Regions from separate parts of the Rhizomicrobium palustre genome, predicted to be linked through region 2. Evidence: riboswitches for the same ligand, from Rfam matches in the RefSeq annotation. Region 2 holds a riboswitch; each other region holds the start of a gene.
What was found. Region 2 has a riboswitch for cobalamin ahead of FHS83_RS01570 (ribonucleoside-diphosphate reductase subunit alpha). Riboswitches for the same ligand answer to the same signal wherever they lie in the genome.
Positions count from the first base shown of each region.

Region 1 (5,739 bases), 2.3 Mb from region 2:
AGCCCCACAGCGCGCACCGCATTCGCTTTACCGATTCGCTGGGCGAGCGCGCCATAGCTTAGGGTCTGGCCCGCGGGAATGGTGCGCAGGGCTTGCCAAACCTCCATCTGAAAATCGGTGCCGCGCACCCCGATGGCGAGCCTGTCGAGCCGCGTCACCTCTCCGGCGAAATAGGCCGTGAAGGCATCGCGCAGGCCGAAGGGGTTGGGTTGGTCCATGATGTCGCCGCCGGAAAAGGCTTTTTGCCAGCGCGCGCCCTCATACCAACCAAAGAGAAGCAAGCGCCCCTCTTGATCGCAAACGAGGTGGGATGGGCCTAAAGGCGTGTCGAAGGCGTCATGATAAAGCACGGTCTGCATCCTGAGCCCAAAGATGCTGGGCGGCATAGGCCCGCCAGGGCCGCCAATTCTCCGCCCGCGCTAATAGGGCGGAGGGCGCTGGCCGCGCACCACCTTCCTCCATCGCCCTGAGAAGCGCGAGGTCCGCGGCGGGAAAGGCATCGCTGTCGCGCAGCGCGCGTAGGGCCCAGTACTGCGCCGTCCACGGACCGAAGCCCGGCAACTGCGTGAGCCGCGCGATGACGGTTTCGAAGGCGCCGTGCACATCCAGAAGACGCGGATCGGCGTTCGCCGCATCGGCCAATGCGGATAATGCCTTCTTTCGGGCGTTGGGCATGCCGAAGCTGGAAAGATCGGCCGCGGCGAGGCGCACGGCGTCTGGAAAGATCGCCTTCAGCCGCTCGTCGCCTGTGATGTCGGGCGTCAGTATGGGAGAGGTCAGCGCCACCAGCTTGCAGGCCAGTTTGCGCGCCGCAGCCACGCTCACCTGCTGACCAAGAATGGCGCGCACGGCAAGTTCGAACGCGTCCCAAGTGCCCGGCGTGCGCAAACCCGGCCGTTTGGCGATCAGCGGCGCGAGATGGGCATCCGCCGAAAGATGCGCGCCGATAGCGGCAACATCCGCATCAAGATCGAAGAGGCGCCGCAACCGCCCAACAATCGCGAGCAAGTGGCGCGGCTCGGCGAAGCGGATAGCTGCAACAAGATGCCCCTTCCCTGGCCGCACCTCGATGGCACCCATATGCCCATGAAGCGAGATGGTGCGGGCGTAGCGCGAGGGCTCGGCGATCTCGACACCATCTACCGCACGCCCGCCCAAAAACGCGATCATCTGATCCCAATCATAAGGCGCGCGATAGCCGAGCTTGACGGTGATCGCACCTATCGCGGCTTTGCGCGCCCTAAGCTCGCTTGGGCTTTTGCCATAGAGTTTGCGGAACGCATCATTGAAACGCCGGACAGAGCCGAAGCCTGAGGCTTCCGCGATTTCGCTCATTGATAGAGCAGTGTCTTGAATAAGCTGCTTGGCGAAAAGGATACGGCGTGTCTGCGCCACGACCACCGGTGAGGCGCCGAGATGTTTCTCGAACAAACGGCGCAATTGGCGTTCGCCAACACCAAGCCTGTCGGCGAGTTCTGCGATATTCGCCTCACTATCCAAATGACCTTCGGCGATCAGCGCAAGCGCGCGCGATACGGTATTGGAGGTCCCGCGCCAGGCAGCAGCATCGGGCGAGATTTCCGGGCGACAGCGCAGGCAGGGACGAAAGCCTGCTTCTTGAGCGGCAGCAGCACTCGGAAAGAAGCGGCAATTCTCTGGCTTTGCGGTGCGGGCCGGGCAGATCGGGCGGCAGTAGATGCCGGTAGACGTAATCGCCACAAACAAACGTCCGTCGAAGCGCGCATCGCGGCTCGCCAAGGCCCGGTAGCAGATGTCGAAAGGTGGCATATCCATGGCGGCCATCATGGCGCAAAAGACACGCCTCGTCTGGCCATTTTCGGACGTCTACGTCCGGCGGTTGACCCCAGGGCCAAAAGCGGTCTAGCAGTGCCCCAGGTGTCAGGTTTAGGGAACGCGAAAGCGGCTGCCCCCGCAACTGTGCCCGGCGAGAACGCTTCCAAACGCCACTGGGATATCCCGGGAAGGCGGAAGCGGACGAAGACCCGGAAAGCCAGGAGACCTGCCTGATGCTGTCGTCCTGTTTCCGGCCGGGGTGCGCCGAAAACTGCGGGGGAAACCGTCGCGACGACAGTATTGGAGTCGTCGCGGGAAGTATGATCCATCTTTGGAGTTCATGCGGGATATCCCGCGTGCCGGCTCTTGGCGCAAACCAGGAGAACGTCATGCGTAAACTACTTTTATCATCCGCTGCTGTGATGAGCCTTGCCTCGGCTGCGGGCGCTGAAACCATCGTCGTCAGTGCCACACGCACGCCCGAGCCTGCCGCCGTCACCGGCGCCAGCATTTCGGTGATCAGCGCATCCGATCTTGAAGCCCGTCAAACCGTCATTCTGTCGGACGCTCTGGCGACCGCGCCGGGCGTGACCGTGATCCGCAATGGCGGTGTCGGCCAGACCACCTCGGTCCTGCTGCGTGGCGCCGAAGTCGGCCAGTCCGTGGTGCTCGTGGATGGCGTGCGCATCAATGATCCCTCTGCCCCGACCGGCCAGGCCTTGATGGGTGACGTGCTCGCCAATGGTCTTGAGCGCGTGGAAGTGCTGCGCGGCCCGCAATCGACGCTGTATGGCAGCGATGCCATCGGCGGCGTCATCAGCCTCGTCACCGCGCGTGGCGGAGAAAACAAGGCGACGCTGACGGCGGAAGCCGGTTCGCTCGACACCGTGCATGTGAACGCCGCGGCCAGGGGCAGCTATTCCACGCTTGATTTCGGCGCGGCAGCGAATTTCTACACTACCAACAGCGTCTCGGCTGCCGACAGCCGCAATGGCAATTCGGAAGCGGACGGCTATCATCACTTCGGCGCCACCGGCAATCTGCGCTGGCACGCGACTGAGGAAGTGAGCGTTGACGCGCGCGTCTATTACACCCGTGCGCGTGACAGCTTCGATGGCTTCCCGCCGCCGAACTACACCCTTGCCGATACGCATCAATACGGCACCAATGAACTTCTGGCGCTCTATGGCGGCGTGAATGGCGATTTCTTGAACGGTCGTTTCACCAATCGTCTGTCCATCAGCCGCAGCGACAGCGACCGCAAGACCTTTGACACCGTGCAGGATTTCTACGGCAAAGGCGGCACCACCAGCATCGAATATCAGGGCGGCTATAAGCTGAACCAGACCGATGTCGTTACCTTCGGCTATGAGCATGAACGCACCAGCTTCGCCCAGAAGGGCCAGTATGATGCGGCAGCGATCGGCGGTGCGGTGCGCGTCGATGGCGTCTATGGCCAGCTTCAGGTTTCTCCGCTCTCGAACCTGACGGTTACGGTCGGCACCCGCTACAGCCATAATAGCCAGTTCGGCGATCACACCTCTTACAAGGCCAATGTCGCCTATCAACTGGCGGAAGGCACCACGCTGCGCGCCAATATCGGCGACGGCTTCAAGGCCCCGGCGCTGTATCAGCTCTATTCGCCCTACTCCAACCCGGTGACCCAGCTGAAGCCGGAACTGGCGACGGGCTGGGAAGCGGGCATCGATCAGGCCGTCGGCGGCTGGGTGGTTTCGGCGACCTATTTCTCGCGCGCCACGACCAACCAGATCGATTTCTTCTCCTGCTGGGGCGTTACCTCCACCGCCTGCTCGCTGCGCGCCAATGAAGGCGGCTATTACTACAACGTAGCGCGTTCGCTGGCGAAGGGCATCGAAGTGGAAGCCTCTGGCGAGATCGTGGAGGGCCTGAAGGCCAGCCTCAGCTACACCAACCTCACCAACCTCAACCAGATCACCCGCCTGCAACTGGCGCGCCGCCCGCATGATAGCGTGAGCGGCACGCTCACCTGGCAGGCACTCAGCGATCTGTCGCTCGGCACCTCGCTGACCTATGTCGGCAGCCGCTTCGACGATGCCGGCCACTTCACCAAGCTCAAGGATCGCGCTGAACTCGGCTTCTTCGCCAACTACAGCCTGGCCAAGGGTCTCGAACTGTTCGGGCGGGTTGAGAACGTGACGGATAACCGTGATGAACTGACCGGTGGCTACGGCACCATCGGGCGCACCTTCACGGCAGGTATTCGCGCGAAAATCTGATGATATAGGGTGGCGCGCGTTCTTAAGGGACGCGCGCTAGCCCGCGATACGGCGCCGGAACGGCACAGGCCGGGTTCGATAGAACAGGCCTGGCGCATGCTCGGCCGGAACATAGCCGAGTTCGTAGCCCACGAGCGACTCGGCAGGTCCGACCAGCAAGGCACCATCCGGCGCCAATATCTCGCTGATGCGATCGAGCACCGAGAACCGCGTCTTGGGTTCGAAATACATCAGCACATTGCGGCAGAAGACGACGTCGCAATCCGGCAACCAGCCGAATGAATCAAGCAGATTAAAGGTGCGGAAGTTCACCATCCGCCGCAGCTTGTCGGAGATGCGCCAGCGCTCGTCTTCCTTGGTGAAGTGGCTGGCGAGGCGGCGGATGGGAAGGCCACGCTGCACTTCAATCTGCGAATAGACGCCTTCCTGGGCGCGCGCCACCATCTCGGTATTGATGTCGGTCGCGATCAGCGTGATCTGCCAACCTTGTTCGATGAGGCCGACATCATCCAAAAGCATGGCGATGGAATATGGCTCCTGCCCGGCCGCGCACGCCGCGCACCAGATGCGGAGCTGCTTGGTCTCGGCCCGCTCTTCCATCAAATTGGGCAGAACGATATCGCGAAATTCCTCGAAGGTGCGGCGGTCGCGGAAGAAGGCCGAATCGTTGGTGGTCATCGCCTCGATCACCGCCTGCACAAGCGCCTCGTGACCGTAATGCAGTTCCTTCAGAAGCGAGCCGGCATCGCGAAAGCCGAAGCGGCGGATCACCGGCGCCAGCCGCGTTTCGATCATGCTGGTCTTTTTCTCAGCCAGCACAATGCCGGTACGGCGGCGCAGGACATTGGCGAGATAAGCGAGATCAGCCCCGTTCATGGTGATTAGACAAGCCCCATTTCCGCGAGCTTGGTCGCCAGTATTTTCCGGTCATAGGGCTTCACGATATAGTCGCCAGCGCCTGCGTTGACGGCTTCGCTGATATTGGCCGGATCATTCTCGGTGGTGCAGAACAACACCGCCGGACGGCGGCCGAAAATCTCGTGATTCAAGGCGCGCAAAAATTCGACGCCGCTCATCGACGGCATCTGCCAATCGACCAGGATCACATCGGGCATCTGACGGCGGCAGGCAACAAGCGCCTGCGCACCATTCTCGGCTTCCTCGGTCTCAAACGACAGTTCCTTCAGAATCGCGCAAGCGACCTTACGGATCACACGGCTATCATCGACCACGAGGCAGGTTTTCATAGAACAAGCCAATCCCTTACTGAACCGAACCTAGCGCGTGAAAGTAAATGGCCGCTTTATTCCGGCCCCTAAAGCATCGGACTTTAAATTCGCTTCGCGGCTGCCATTAGCTTGAGGCGAACTTAAAGTCTAAACTTGCTTTAGCCGGCAACGATTTCCACGAAGCCTTCTTTCAGCGTGATGGTCAGGCCGGCATTGACGCCCCGGGCAAGACGATAGGTCAGGATCGGCTGCACCCCGCGCGCATCCGGCTCCAAGGCCTCGCCGTGCAGAGCCTTTGCGACATCTTCCGATATGCGCACGCCGGTGCCTTCCGCGGTAATGGTGAAGCCTGGGGCTCCTTCGGGGGTGGAGATGCGGATCAGCCCACCACGCGGCAGGCAATCGGCCGCGATCAGCGCCGCATTCATCAGAAGCTTGGCCCAATCCTTCGGCCAATG
Region 1 is NZ_JAASRM010000001.1:2,622,899-2,628,637, reverse strand. Features, by position in the region: gene FHS83_RS19665 (methylated-DNA--[protein]-cysteine S-methyltransferase) at 1-359, opposite strand, end outside; gene FHS83_RS11720 (DNA-3-methyladenine glycosylase 2 family protein) at 337-1,794, opposite strand; cobalamin riboswitch at 1,885-2,042, shown strand; gene FHS83_RS11715 (TonB-dependent receptor plug domain-containing protein) at 2,184-4,052, shown strand; gene FHS83_RS11710 (CheR family methyltransferase) at 4,089-4,928, opposite strand; gene FHS83_RS11705 (response regulator) at 4,934-5,299, opposite strand; gene FHS83_RS11700 (histidine phosphotransferase family protein) at 5,440-5,739, opposite strand, start outside.
Region 1: another riboswitch for cobalamin. It lies ahead of FHS83_RS11715 (TonB-dependent receptor plug domain-containing protein); the one in region 2 lies ahead of FHS83_RS01570 (ribonucleoside-diphosphate reductase subunit alpha).

Region 2 (5,739 bases):
GATCAGCTCGAGCGGATTGAGATGCGAGATTTCCATATGGGTGCTCACTGGCGAACTTACTGGCAGGCGAGGCATTCGTCGTAATTGGTGGGGGCGGCAGCTTCCATCGCGGCCGTCTCGTGCTTGTCGCCCGCGAAGGCGGCGCGCTGCACCGACTTGGAGCGGCAGTAGTAAAGGCTCTTCAGCCCTTTCTCCCACGCCGTCCAATGCAGCATGTGCAGATCCCACTTCGAAACATCGCCCGGCAGGAAGAGGTTGATCGACTGGCTCTGGCAGATATAGGGCGCGCGGTCGGCGGCCAAATCCACGATCCAGCGTTGATCGAGCTCAAAGGCGGTGCGGAAGACGGCTTTCTCGTCGTCATTGAGGCAGGCGAGGTGCTGCACCGAGCCTTCGGCGGCAATGATCGACTGCCAGGTTTCCGGCGTATCGGCGCCACGCTCGGCCAGCAGCTTTTTCAGATGCGGATTGCGCACTGAGAAGGAGCCCGAGAGCGTTTTGTGGGTATAGACATTGGCCGGGATCGGCTCCACGCAAGCGCTTGTGCCGCCGCAGATGATCGAGATGGAGGCCGTCGGCGCGATCGCGAGCTTGTGCGAAAAGCGCTCCATCATATGGCGTTCGGCGGCATCCGGGCAGGCGCCGCGCTCTTCGGCGAGGATCTTGGAGACCTTGTCGGCCTCTTCGCGCAGCTTCTTGAAGATGCGCATGTTCCAGGATTTGGCGAGCGCGCTTTCAAAGGGAATGCCGCGGCTCTGCAGGAAGGAGTGAAAGCCCATCACGCCCAGCCCGACCGAGCGTTCGCGCAACGCGCCATAGGCAGCGTGTTCCATGCCCTTCGGCGCGCCATCGATAAAGGCGGTCAGCACGTTATCCAGGAAGCGCAGCACGTCTTCGACAAAGCCCGGCGCCACGCTCCATTCTTCCCAGGTCTCGATATTGACCGAGGAGAGGCAGCATACGGCGGTGCGCATCTCTCCAAGGTGATCCTCGCCGGAAGGCAGCGTGATCTCGGCGCAGAGGTTGGAGGTGCGCACCTTCAGCCCCAGCTCTTTTTGATGCGGCGCCAGCGCCTTGTTCACCGTGTCGATGAAGAGCAGATAGGGCTCACCGGTCTGCAAGCGGATTTCGAGAATCTTCTGCCAGAGCTGGCGGGCGGAAATCTCGCGCAGCACTTCGCCCGTCTTGGGGCTTTTCAGGCCGAACATCTTGTCTTCCTTCACCGCTTCCATGAATTCGTCGGTGATGGCGATGCCATGATGCAGGTTCAGGCTCTTGCGATTGAAATCGCCCGAGGGTTTGCGGATTTCCAGGAACTCTTCGATTTCCGGGTGATGCACATCGAGATAGCAGGCCGCGGAACCACGGCGCAGCGAGCCTTGGGAAATCGCCAGGGTCAGGCTGTCCATCACGCGGATGAAGGGGATGATGCCCGAGGTTTCGCCGCAGCCGCGCACGGTTTCGCCGATGGAGCGCACGCCGCCCCAATAGGTGCCGATGCCGCCGCCATTGGAGGCGAGTTTCACATTCTCGTTCCAGGTATCGACAATGCCATCCAGCGTATCGGGCACGGCATTGAGGAAGCAGGAGATGGGAAGCCCGCGGGTGGTGCCGCCATTGGAAAGAATCGGCGTGGCCGGCATGAACCACAGCTTGGAGATGGCATCATAAAGCCGCTGGGCATGGGCGGTGTCGTCGGCATAAGCGCAAGCCACGCGCGCGAACATCGCCTGGATGCTTTCGCCCGGCAATTGATAGCGGTCGGCGAGGGTGGCTTTGCCGAAATCGGTGATCAGCGCATCGCGGCTGTGATCGAGAATAATCTCCGCCGGATTGGGCGGGGTGCGCAGCAAGGGACCATCAAATCGGCGGGGATGCACAGTCATACTTCGGTCTCCATCACGGCGGTCATTCGTGAGCGGGACGCCGAAGGATGCCAAGAACCATGTTCTTGACCTTCCCGCGGCCCAATTGGTGCACCCCGCCCAGGGTCGTTTGCTCTCGGCAGGTCTCCTGGCTCGCGGGTCAAAGCTCTGCATCGCCTTCCCAGCCTTTTCAGGCCAGTGGCGGTCAACAAGCTCGCCGCTTACAGTTGCGGGGGCAGCGCCATATGGCTTCCCTCTTAGCCACTAGATATTGTACCTAGCGGACCGAAGCGGCTACATATTGTGGTGTCTGGGAGCCGACGTCAAGAACTATATACATTCTAACCGGGGAAAAGCGGCGCGACGCACCCCTGTTTTTTAGGGGGCGGGCATGGCGCTGACAATACGAAAAGCGGGGCCGCAGGACGTGAAAACATTGGTCCGCCTCAACCGCCCGGTTCAGGCGCTGCACCATGACGCCCAGGACTGGCTTTTTAAGGCGGAAACTGAAGACGCCGCTCTCGAGGCCTATTTCGCGAGCGTGATCGCAAACCCCACCCACACGATTCTTATGGCTTTTTGGGATGAGGAGGCTGCGGGCTATCTCTTCTATGAAGCGCGGGAGCGGCCAGCCTCGCTCCTCACCAAGGCGAACCGCAGTCTCTTCATCCACCACTTAAGCGTGGACGAGGTGCACCGGCGCAAAGGCATTGGCCGGGTGCTGATGGCGGCGGTGGATTTGGCGGCCGATGGCTTCGATTTCGTGGAGGTGGATTTCTGGTCCTTCAACGGCGAGGCGCGCGAATTTTATGCGGCTTGTGGCTATGGCGTAAGCCGCGAGCGCTGGTGGAAGCGGCGCTGAGCCAGCGCCTTCTGATCCACTACTTTATGGGGTGTGTGGCGCGCGCCATTTCCACCAACTGATGTGCTGTATTACGTACAATTCCAGAGGCCGTATCCCGCTCCGGTTTAGGAGTTCTTTGCAATCGCTCTCGCAATCTTGGGTCGCAATCTGCTGCCGCCTCGCGGCTGACGGGCCAAGGACGATAGGATGCGCCTCAGCGATTATTCGGTGAACACCAAAGTTATAGTTGCCTTCGGCTGCATTCTCGCAGCGATGATCGGCTTTGGCGTCTTTTCGCATTTCTGCACCGCTGCCGTGAACGATGCGGCACAGGAGCTCGGCTTCAAGAACGTGCCGAAAACGCAGCAGCTTGCGGGGCTGCGCTATAACTCCACGCGCTTTCGCGCGATCCAAGGCGCAATGCTGCTGGCCAGCACCCCCGAGCAGCGTTCCGCCGCACTAACACGCTTGAAGGACGTCCGCGCTACGGTGAACGGCTTGACCAAAGGTGCCACTGCCGCGGCCGAAAACGATGCGGAACGCGCCATCGCCGGGCGTATCGCGCAAGCCTGGGGCGTTTACAATCCAAGCCTTGAAAAACTGCAGGAGATCGAATCCACCCAGGGCGCTAAGGCCGCTGCGGCTTATTACGACGGCCCCTTGCAGGCCGAGTTTGACACCTTACGCAACGAAGTGACCGCCGGGCTGGATTTCTACAAGACCCAAGCGGGTGTGATCGCCAAGAAAAGCCACGACGCCTATGGCTTCGCCGATATCGGAAATTATGTAGCGATGGCTTTCGCAAGCCTGCTCGCGTTGATCGCGGGTTGGGTCTTGAGCCGCAGCGTATCCCAGCCGCTCACCACTCTATCTGGTGTGATGCAGGAGTTGACGCGTGGACGGATGAATACGGAAATTCCTTATGCAGGCGGCAAGGACGAAGTGGGCGCGCTGGCCGATGCCATGGCCGAGTTCCGCAATCAGCTGAATGCGGCTGAACGGGCCAAGGAAGAACAGACCCAGCTCATCGTCGCCAGTGTTGGCATGGGGCTGGAACATCTCGCCAAGGGTGATCTCACACATCGCATTGATGTTGCCCTGAGCGGGCCCTTCGCCAAGCTGAAGAGCGATTTCAACACGGCTGTGGGGCGACTGGAAGAAACCTTGCAGCGCATTTCCGCACACTCCCGCGAAATCTCCAGCGGCGCGGGCGAAATATCCTCGGCCACCGACGCCCTGTCGCTGCGCACGGAGCGTCAGGCCGCGAGCCTGGAAGAAACCGCGGCCGCGATGGAAGAGATCACCACCACGGTGAAGCGCACCGCCGCAAGCTCGCGCGATGTCGATAAATCCATCGCCGCGGCATCGGCAGATGCGGCAGAGGGGGGACGCGTGGTCGATAGCGCCATCAAGGCTATGGATTCGATTTCGCAATCCTCCAAGAAGATCACCGACATCATCGGCGTTATCGACGAGATCGCTTTCCAGACCAATCTTCTGGCGCTGAATGCCGGAGTAGAAGCGGCGCGCGCGGGCGAGGCGGGCAAAGGCTTTGCCGTGGTGGCAAGCGAAGTGCGTGGTTTGGCTCAGCGTTCCGGCGAGGCCGCCAAGGAGATCAAAACCCTGATCCAGGCTTCCAGTGCGTTTGTTGCGGATGGTGTGGAGCTGGTGGGCGAATCCGGTCAGGCGCTGCGGCGTATCGTGGGGCAGGTGCAAAGCATCGCCACTTTAGCGCAAGGCATGGCGAAAGCGGCGGAAGAGCAGGCGGGCGGCGTCGGCGAGGTCAACTCCGCCGTCGCACAGATGGATCAGATGACCCAGCAGAATGCCGCCATGTATGAAGAGGCTTCTGCGGCTGCGAAGAACTTGGCGCATGAAACGCTGCAACTCGATCAGGAAATCGCTTTTTTCCACGTCAGCGGCATGGCACGGCATGCCGCCTCGATGAAGCTCAGGAAAGCGGGCTAGGCCAGCAATTCCTTTCGCGCTGTGGTGACGACGTTTTGGGTGAGCGCGCTGAGGCGGTCGGCGGCCACCCGGCTCACCTGCCAATAGAGCGGAACATCCAGCACGGCGCCGGGCGCCAGTTCGACTAGTCGCCGCGTGGCCAGATGCTCACGGATAAGCAGTGCGGGATTCATGCCCCAGCCCATGCCGAGCAGCGCCGCATCGACAAAACTTTGCGTTGCGGGCAACCAATGGGCGGGAAAAGCGACTGCGCGCCCCAGCACCTGGCGAATCCAGCGATGTTGCAGCCGGTCTTTCTGATTGAAGATCAGCCCCGGCGCCTCGCTCAAGGTTTTCGCGGTGACGCCTTTGGCGAAATAGCGCTTCACAAAGGCGGGGCTGGCGGTGGCGTGATAGCGCAGCTTGCCCAGCGGGATGACACGGCAGCCCGGCACCGGATTTTTGAACGAGGTGACCGCCGCCACCACGCGGCCGCGCGCCAGCCAATCGGCGGTGTGCTCCTGATCGTCCAGCGCGATGTTGAAGAGAACATCGCTTTTTTCTCCAAACGGCGCCACGGCTTTGAGGAACCAGGTCGCGAGGCTATCGGCATTGGTGGCGACCGACAGGGTGACGCGATCCTGGTTGAGTTCCAGCGCGGGCAGTTCGGCGGCGAGTTCTTTTTCCAGAAGGCCAACCTGTTCGATATGGCGGCAGAGCGCGGCGCCTTTGCGAGTGGCGGTGCAAGGCGTGCCGCGCGCGATCAGGACCACACCCAAGCGGTCCTCAAGCTGTTTGATGCGCTGGGAGATGGCCGACGGCGTCACCGCCAGCGCCTTGGCAGCGGCTTCGAAACTTCCGGTCTGGGCCACCATGGCGACGGCGCGGGCGGCGGGATAATCGATCATGGATTAGCTGCGCTTAATCTGGATTAGGAGAATTAAATAGCCTATTGCCGCGCGCGGCACTAGGACCTCTCCGGTAATAGTGCTGTAGGCGTTGACATGAACATGGCGGTCTTTTTCTCGGGGCTTTTGATGGGGCTGAGCCTGATCGTGGCCATTGGGGCGCAAAACGCCTTTG
Region 2 is NZ_JAASRM010000001.1:368,612-374,350, reverse strand. Features, by position in the region: gene FHS83_RS01575 (ribonucleotide-diphosphate reductase subunit beta) at 1-36, opposite strand, end outside; gene FHS83_RS01570 (ribonucleoside-diphosphate reductase subunit alpha) at 57-1,886, opposite strand; cobalamin riboswitch at 1,987-2,170, opposite strand; gene FHS83_RS01565 (GNAT family N-acetyltransferase) at 2,257-2,727, shown strand; gene FHS83_RS01560 (methyl-accepting chemotaxis protein) at 2,917-4,677, shown strand; gene FHS83_RS01555 (LysR family transcriptional regulator ArgP) at 4,674-5,564, opposite strand; gene FHS83_RS01550 (LysE/ArgO family amino acid transporter) at 5,661-5,739, shown strand, end outside.

Region 3 (5,739 bases), 140 kb from region 2:
CAAGGCCATCCGAGAACACCAGCCTGCCCGGCCAGCGGTCCGGGCCTTCGCGGGTATCGATGCCCTTCTTGAAGAAACTCGCCTTGGAACCATGCACAATGAAGCGGATTTCCTGTTCTGGGGCGAGGAAACAGCTTGTCAGGATCACACGCAATTTCTCATAGCGAAGCAGAGCGTGAAAATAATCGGTGGCCCCTGAAGCCGAACGCTGCACAGCGAAGTCGGCATAGATCGCTTGCGGCATGCCAAACAACTGCAGCACTTGATCAAGCAAATGCGGCGCCAAATCCCACCAGGTTCCCGCGCCGGGGCCTGGCCTCTCGCGCCAGGCATCGGGCACGTTCGGCGCATAGCGATCAAAATGGCTTTCGAAGCTCACGATCTCGCCCAGCGTACCGTCTGCAATAAGACGCTTGAGAGTGAGAAAATCGCTGTAATAGCGAAAATTGTGAAAAACTGTGAGAAGCTTGCCCGCCTTCTCGGCCCGCTGTTTCAGCTCGCGCGCTTCCGCGCTGGTCACCGTAAAGGGCTTGTCGACCACGACATGTTTGCCCGCTTCGAGCGCGGCTGCGGCAAGTGGAAAATGTGCCGTGTTAGGCGTAGAGATCGCAACCAGTGAAATGGACGGATCAGCAAACACCTCTTCGGGATGAGCGATTGCCTTGGTACCGGGATGGGCTTTTTCGATTTCGTCTTTGCGCGAAGAGACAATCGCGGCGAGCTTAAGCCCTTCGGTGCGCGAAATCGGATCGGCGTGGAACACCCGCCCGCCAAAACCATAGCCGATCACAGCGGCATGCAAAGGCTCACTCATCCAAAAAAGCTCCGCGATGTTTTATTGAAGAGGAAGACATAATTCACGCTCAGCCAAAGCAGCGAAAGCAAAAAGCGCGTGAAGGCAGCTTGCACGAAAGCCCCCTCGTAGCCGGTCTGGACTGACCACAAGAGCACCGCCGTGCTTTGCACCACTACCAATCCAAGAAACAGGCTGAGAAGCGCCAGAAGCGCGGTGCGCCCGAGTTTATAGCCGAACCATGCGGCGTGGGCGGCGAGGGAGATGCCAAAGCCGCAGATACCGCTGATGGCGGCCTGCCATGGCTCAAAGCCGCGCGTTTGCGCGATCAGGCTGGCTGCGATCAAAAAAACCGCGAGTAAGCCATTACCCAGACACAAGACCCAAACCGCAAGCGGTCGCTTCACCATTTTCCCCTCCCCAACTGCACCCCATCATAAGTCAGGGCGCGTCCCTCGGGGAGGCTGCGACATTTGTGATTTTTATGGGACTTATATCCGGCGATAAGCGCCATGCGACTCGGCACGGACGATCTGGAACACCCGTGCCAGGGTAGCGTCGGCCAGCGCCTCTGCCGGCGGGCCTTCCGTGTCGAGGCGGCCGCCGGACATCACCAGCACCCGGTCGCAATGGCTGCCCGCCAGGGCCAGATCGTGCAAGGTCAGGATCACCGCCGTGCCCCGCGCCGCCTCTTCCCGCAGCAGATCCATCAGACGGAGCTGGTGGGAGGGATCAAGATAGGCGGCAGGCTCATCGGCGATCAGGATATCGGCCCCGGTCGCCAGCGCGCGGGCGAAGAGCACGCGGGCGCGCTCGCCAGCCGAAAGCTGGTCCATGCGGCGGGCGACGAATTCGGCGGCGTCGGCACGGGCCAGTGCATGGGCAACAGCCAGCTCGTCAGAGGCAGCCGATCGCTGGAATGGCGCGCGATGCGGCAGGCGGCCGAGCATCACCACCTCGCTCGCCAGCATGGGCCAGCGCGCATCCCCGCCTTGCGGCAGATAGGCCATATGGCGGGCCAGAGCTGTGCGATCCCAATCGGCGAGCGGACGACCGAGGATACGGATATTGCCGCGCGTGAGTTTCTGAAAGCCCAGCACAGAGCGCAGCAGCGTCGTCTTGCCCGCGCCATTAGGGCCGACAATGCCGGTCACCTCGCCCGCATTGATGGCCACCGAAACAGCGGAGACTGCATTGCGGCCCGCAAAGGCGACCGAGACGTTTTCAAGCTCAAGGGCGCTCATACGTCTCTCCTAAGCTTCAGGATCAGCCAGAGGAAGAAAGGCGCGCCAAACATAGCCGTGACGACGCCGAGAAGGAGCTGCCCATCGGGCGCGATCAGGCGCAAGGCGACATCCGCCCCTGCCACAAGTGCGGCGCCACCAAGCGCGGATGGCAGAATGAGGCGGGAGGGCTGGTGGCCATAGAAGGGGCGCAAAAGATGGGGCACGACGAGGCCAACAAAGCTTACCGCGCCCGCCACCGCCGTGGCCGCGCCCGTCGCCAGCGCCACACCAATTACCACCCGGCCCCGGATCGAGCTCACACGCACGCCAAGGCTCTCAGCGGTTTCCTCACCTAGCGTGAGGGCATCAAGGCCGCGCCCCGTCGAGACCAGAAGCGCGAGCCCAAGGGCCGCGAGCGGCACGGCATAAGCGAGATCGTGAAGGGTGCGGTCTTTCAAGGAGCCCAGCATCCACAGCACCATCTCGCTCATGGCGTAGGGATTGGCGGACATGGAGAGCGCAAGCGCGGTGAGCGCGGTGGCGAAACTGGAAATCGCGACACCGGCCAAAACCAACGCCACCGGCCCTGCTCCGCTTTTGGAGAGTGCGAAAAGCAGACCTGCGGAGACCAGCGCCCCCAGGATCGCAAACAGCGGTAAGGCTAAGGGATGAGTGGCGACAAGGCCGAAATAGAGCGCCACCACAGCGCCGAGTCCAGCGGTGGAGGTGACGCCTGTGACGCCAGGCTCTGCCAGAGGATTGGCAAAGAGGCCCTGCAGCGCGGCGCCGCTCGCCCCCAACGCCGCGCCGACCACTAGCGCGAGGGCCGCGCGCGGCAGACGGATTTCCTGCGCCACGATGCCAGCCGTGCCATGACCATCGATGAGGCCTTGCAACAGCGCCATGGGGGAAAGGCCGGTCGGGCCCAACAAGAAAGACCACGCCCCGAAGAGAAGCGCGGTCAAAAGCAGAAGCAGCGTGAGGCGGGCGTCTCTGCTGACGCTTTTGCCTCGCACCGAGGAAATCACTGTCGCGTCCATCGCGGCCTTTCTGTCGCCGCGGCCGTGAAAACGGCTATCCCCCGGCACACCCCGGCCGGATGATGGACGACACGCGCCGGCAGGTTTCCTGGCTTTGCGGCTCGATATGCGGGGCCTTCCCAGTCAAAGACCAGTGGCCGACCGCGCGAGGCGCCGCTGACAGTTGCGGGGGCAGCCACGGGATTTCCACCCGCGTTCCCTTTCCGGTGCGCTGGGGTCGAATCTAAGCCATCACGGCTCAGCCGCCAACCCCAGGGCTAGTCCCTAGAGGTGCGCGCCCGCTTGGCGAGGCCGAGAAGTGGGGCGGCGCTCTGAACCGACCAGGGGCCGGGGCACATCAAGGGTGTGAGGGTGAGGAATTCCATATGGGTCCGCCCCTCCAGCGCCTTAAACGCCGGGTGGTGCAGGACGGCATAGGCCCGGGCGGAGCCGCTTTTCTCCTCCCCCCCCAGGATGAGAAGCTCGGGCGCGGTGGCTATCACCGCCTCGACCGGCAGTTGCCCGGCCCGGGTCAAGGCATTGGGCGGGGCGGCATTAACGATCCCGGCAAGGCGCAGAACCTCGTCGGTCACCCCCTGCACCTGGGCATAGCCTTGCGGCTCGTAAAGAATGGCCGAGACTGGGGGATGGGGCGCGGCTGCCTTAGCCCGCGCCACCCTCACATCCATTTCTGCCACCAGCGCCTTGGCCTTTCCGGGGGCGCCGAGTTCATCGCCCAGCATCAGGGTGATCTGACGGATTTCGGTAAGGCTGTTGGCCCAAGGCACGTCCAGGATCTGCACCCCGAGCCGCTGCAAATTCTGATGCAGGCGCGGATTGGTCCCCGCATACATCACGACGAGATCAGGGTTTTTCGCCATCACCGTTTCAGTGGAGGGGCGGATGACCGGCAGGCCAAGGGCCGCATCGGCGATGGTTGAGACGACCGGGTGGCGGTCCACCGCTTCATAGGAGAGCGCGGCAATGCGCTCCTTCGGCAAAAGCCGGAAGACATACTCGTCGGTGCAGAGGAAGGTGGAGACCACGCGCTGGGGCGCCGCCTCGGCATTACAAGTGAGGAAGCTCGTAAAAAAACAGGCAAGAACGGCAATGGTCCTATGATGGCTACGCATATTGTCGTTTCCTGATCCCGTTCCTACATCCTGGCGATCCAGAGGGGATAGCACATGAAATCGAAGATTGCCGCACTCGCGTTCTTAACCGCGACCAGCATGGCCGCGCTTGCCGCGGGCGCACCAGATGAAATCTTGAAGGCCAATAAAACAGCCATGGGTGGCGTGGCCTGGGATAGCAAAGCCACGCTGAAAACCGAAGCCAGTTATGACGGTCAGGGCTTGAAGGGCATCACCCACAGCCTTTCCGATCTGAAGGACGGGCGCACCATTAGCGATTTCGATCTTGGCCCCTTCAAAGGCGCCGAAGGCTTTGACGGAACCGCACCATGGGAGCGCGATAGCTCGGGAGACATTTCCGAGAAAAAAGGTGGCGACGCGCTGGTAGTGGCGGTGAACGATGCCTATCGCACTTCCAACAAATGGTGGCTTGCCGATCATGGCGGCGCCAGCATCGAAGGCAAAGGCGAAATCGCCGATGCGAACGGGCGCTATGACGTGCTTATCATCACACCCAAAGGCGGCAAGGCTTTCGAAGCCTGGTTCGATGTGAAGACGCATCTGCTTGCGAAAATCGTTGAACAGCGGGGCTCGCAGAAAATCATTACCCAGATTTCCGATTACCGCCCCGAAAGCGGCGTGCAGGTGCCGCATAAGATCGTCATCGATCAGGGAGCCGGCGAAAAATATCTGCAGACCCTGATGACGACAAAGGTCGAGTTCTTAGGCCCGCAGCCCGCCAGCGCCTATGCCAAGCCGGTATTCGCGATCAACGACTTCGGTATCGAGGGCGGCGCGTCCTCTGCCACAATGCCGATCAAGATCATCAACAACCATATCTATGGCGAAGCGAAGGTGAACGGCAAAGGTCCTTACACCTTCATCTTCGATACCGGCGGGCGCAACATCATCACCCCTGCCGTCGCCAAGGAAATCGGACTGAAGGTGGAAGGCAGCCTGCCCGGCCAAGGCGCGGGCGAAGGCGTGATGGAAGGCGGTTTCTCGAACGGGCTTAATCTTTCGGTCGGCAAGGCTTTTGTGAAAAACCAGCTCGCGATCGTCTTCCCACTCGATAAGCTCGGCGATATTGAAGGCATTCCCATGCCCGGCATGGTGGGCTATGAAACCTTTCGCCGCTTCGTTACTCGCATTGATTACGGCGCAGAGACCTTGACCTTGATCGATCCCGCCAAGTTCGATCCCAAGGACGCGGGCACACCAATCAAATTCGAGCTCAACGATCACATACCGGAAGTGACGGGCACCTTCGAGGGTATTCCGGCCAAGTTCGATATTGATACGGGTTCGCGCTCTGAAATCACGATCACCAAAGGCTTTTCTGAGCAGCATGGCCTGCGCGCCAAACATCCCAAGGGTGTCGATGCGGTGGATGGCTGGGGAGTCGGCGGGCCGTCAACGGGCTATATCACGCGCGGCGCCGAGCTGACCCTTGGCAGCGTGAAGGTTGGCCCGGTTGTCGCCGGACTCTCCGATCAAGGCAAGGGAGCGTTTTCGGGCAATGACTTCTCCGGCAATGTCGGCGGCGGCGTTCTGAAGCGCTTCATCGT
Region 3 is NZ_JAASRM010000001.1:227,707-233,445, forward strand. Features, by position in the region: gene FHS83_RS00935 (oxidoreductase) at 1-814, opposite strand, end outside; gene FHS83_RS00940 (hypothetical protein) at 811-1,203, opposite strand; gene FHS83_RS00945 (ABC transporter ATP-binding protein) at 1,285-2,037, opposite strand; gene FHS83_RS00950 (FecCD family ABC transporter permease) at 2,034-3,059, opposite strand; cobalamin riboswitch at 3,121-3,307, opposite strand; gene FHS83_RS00955 (ABC transporter substrate-binding protein) at 3,317-4,171, opposite strand; gene FHS83_RS00960 (aspartyl protease family protein) at 4,226-5,739, shown strand, end outside.
Region 3: another riboswitch for cobalamin. It lies ahead of FHS83_RS00950 (FecCD family ABC transporter permease); the one in region 2 lies ahead of FHS83_RS01570 (ribonucleoside-diphosphate reductase subunit alpha).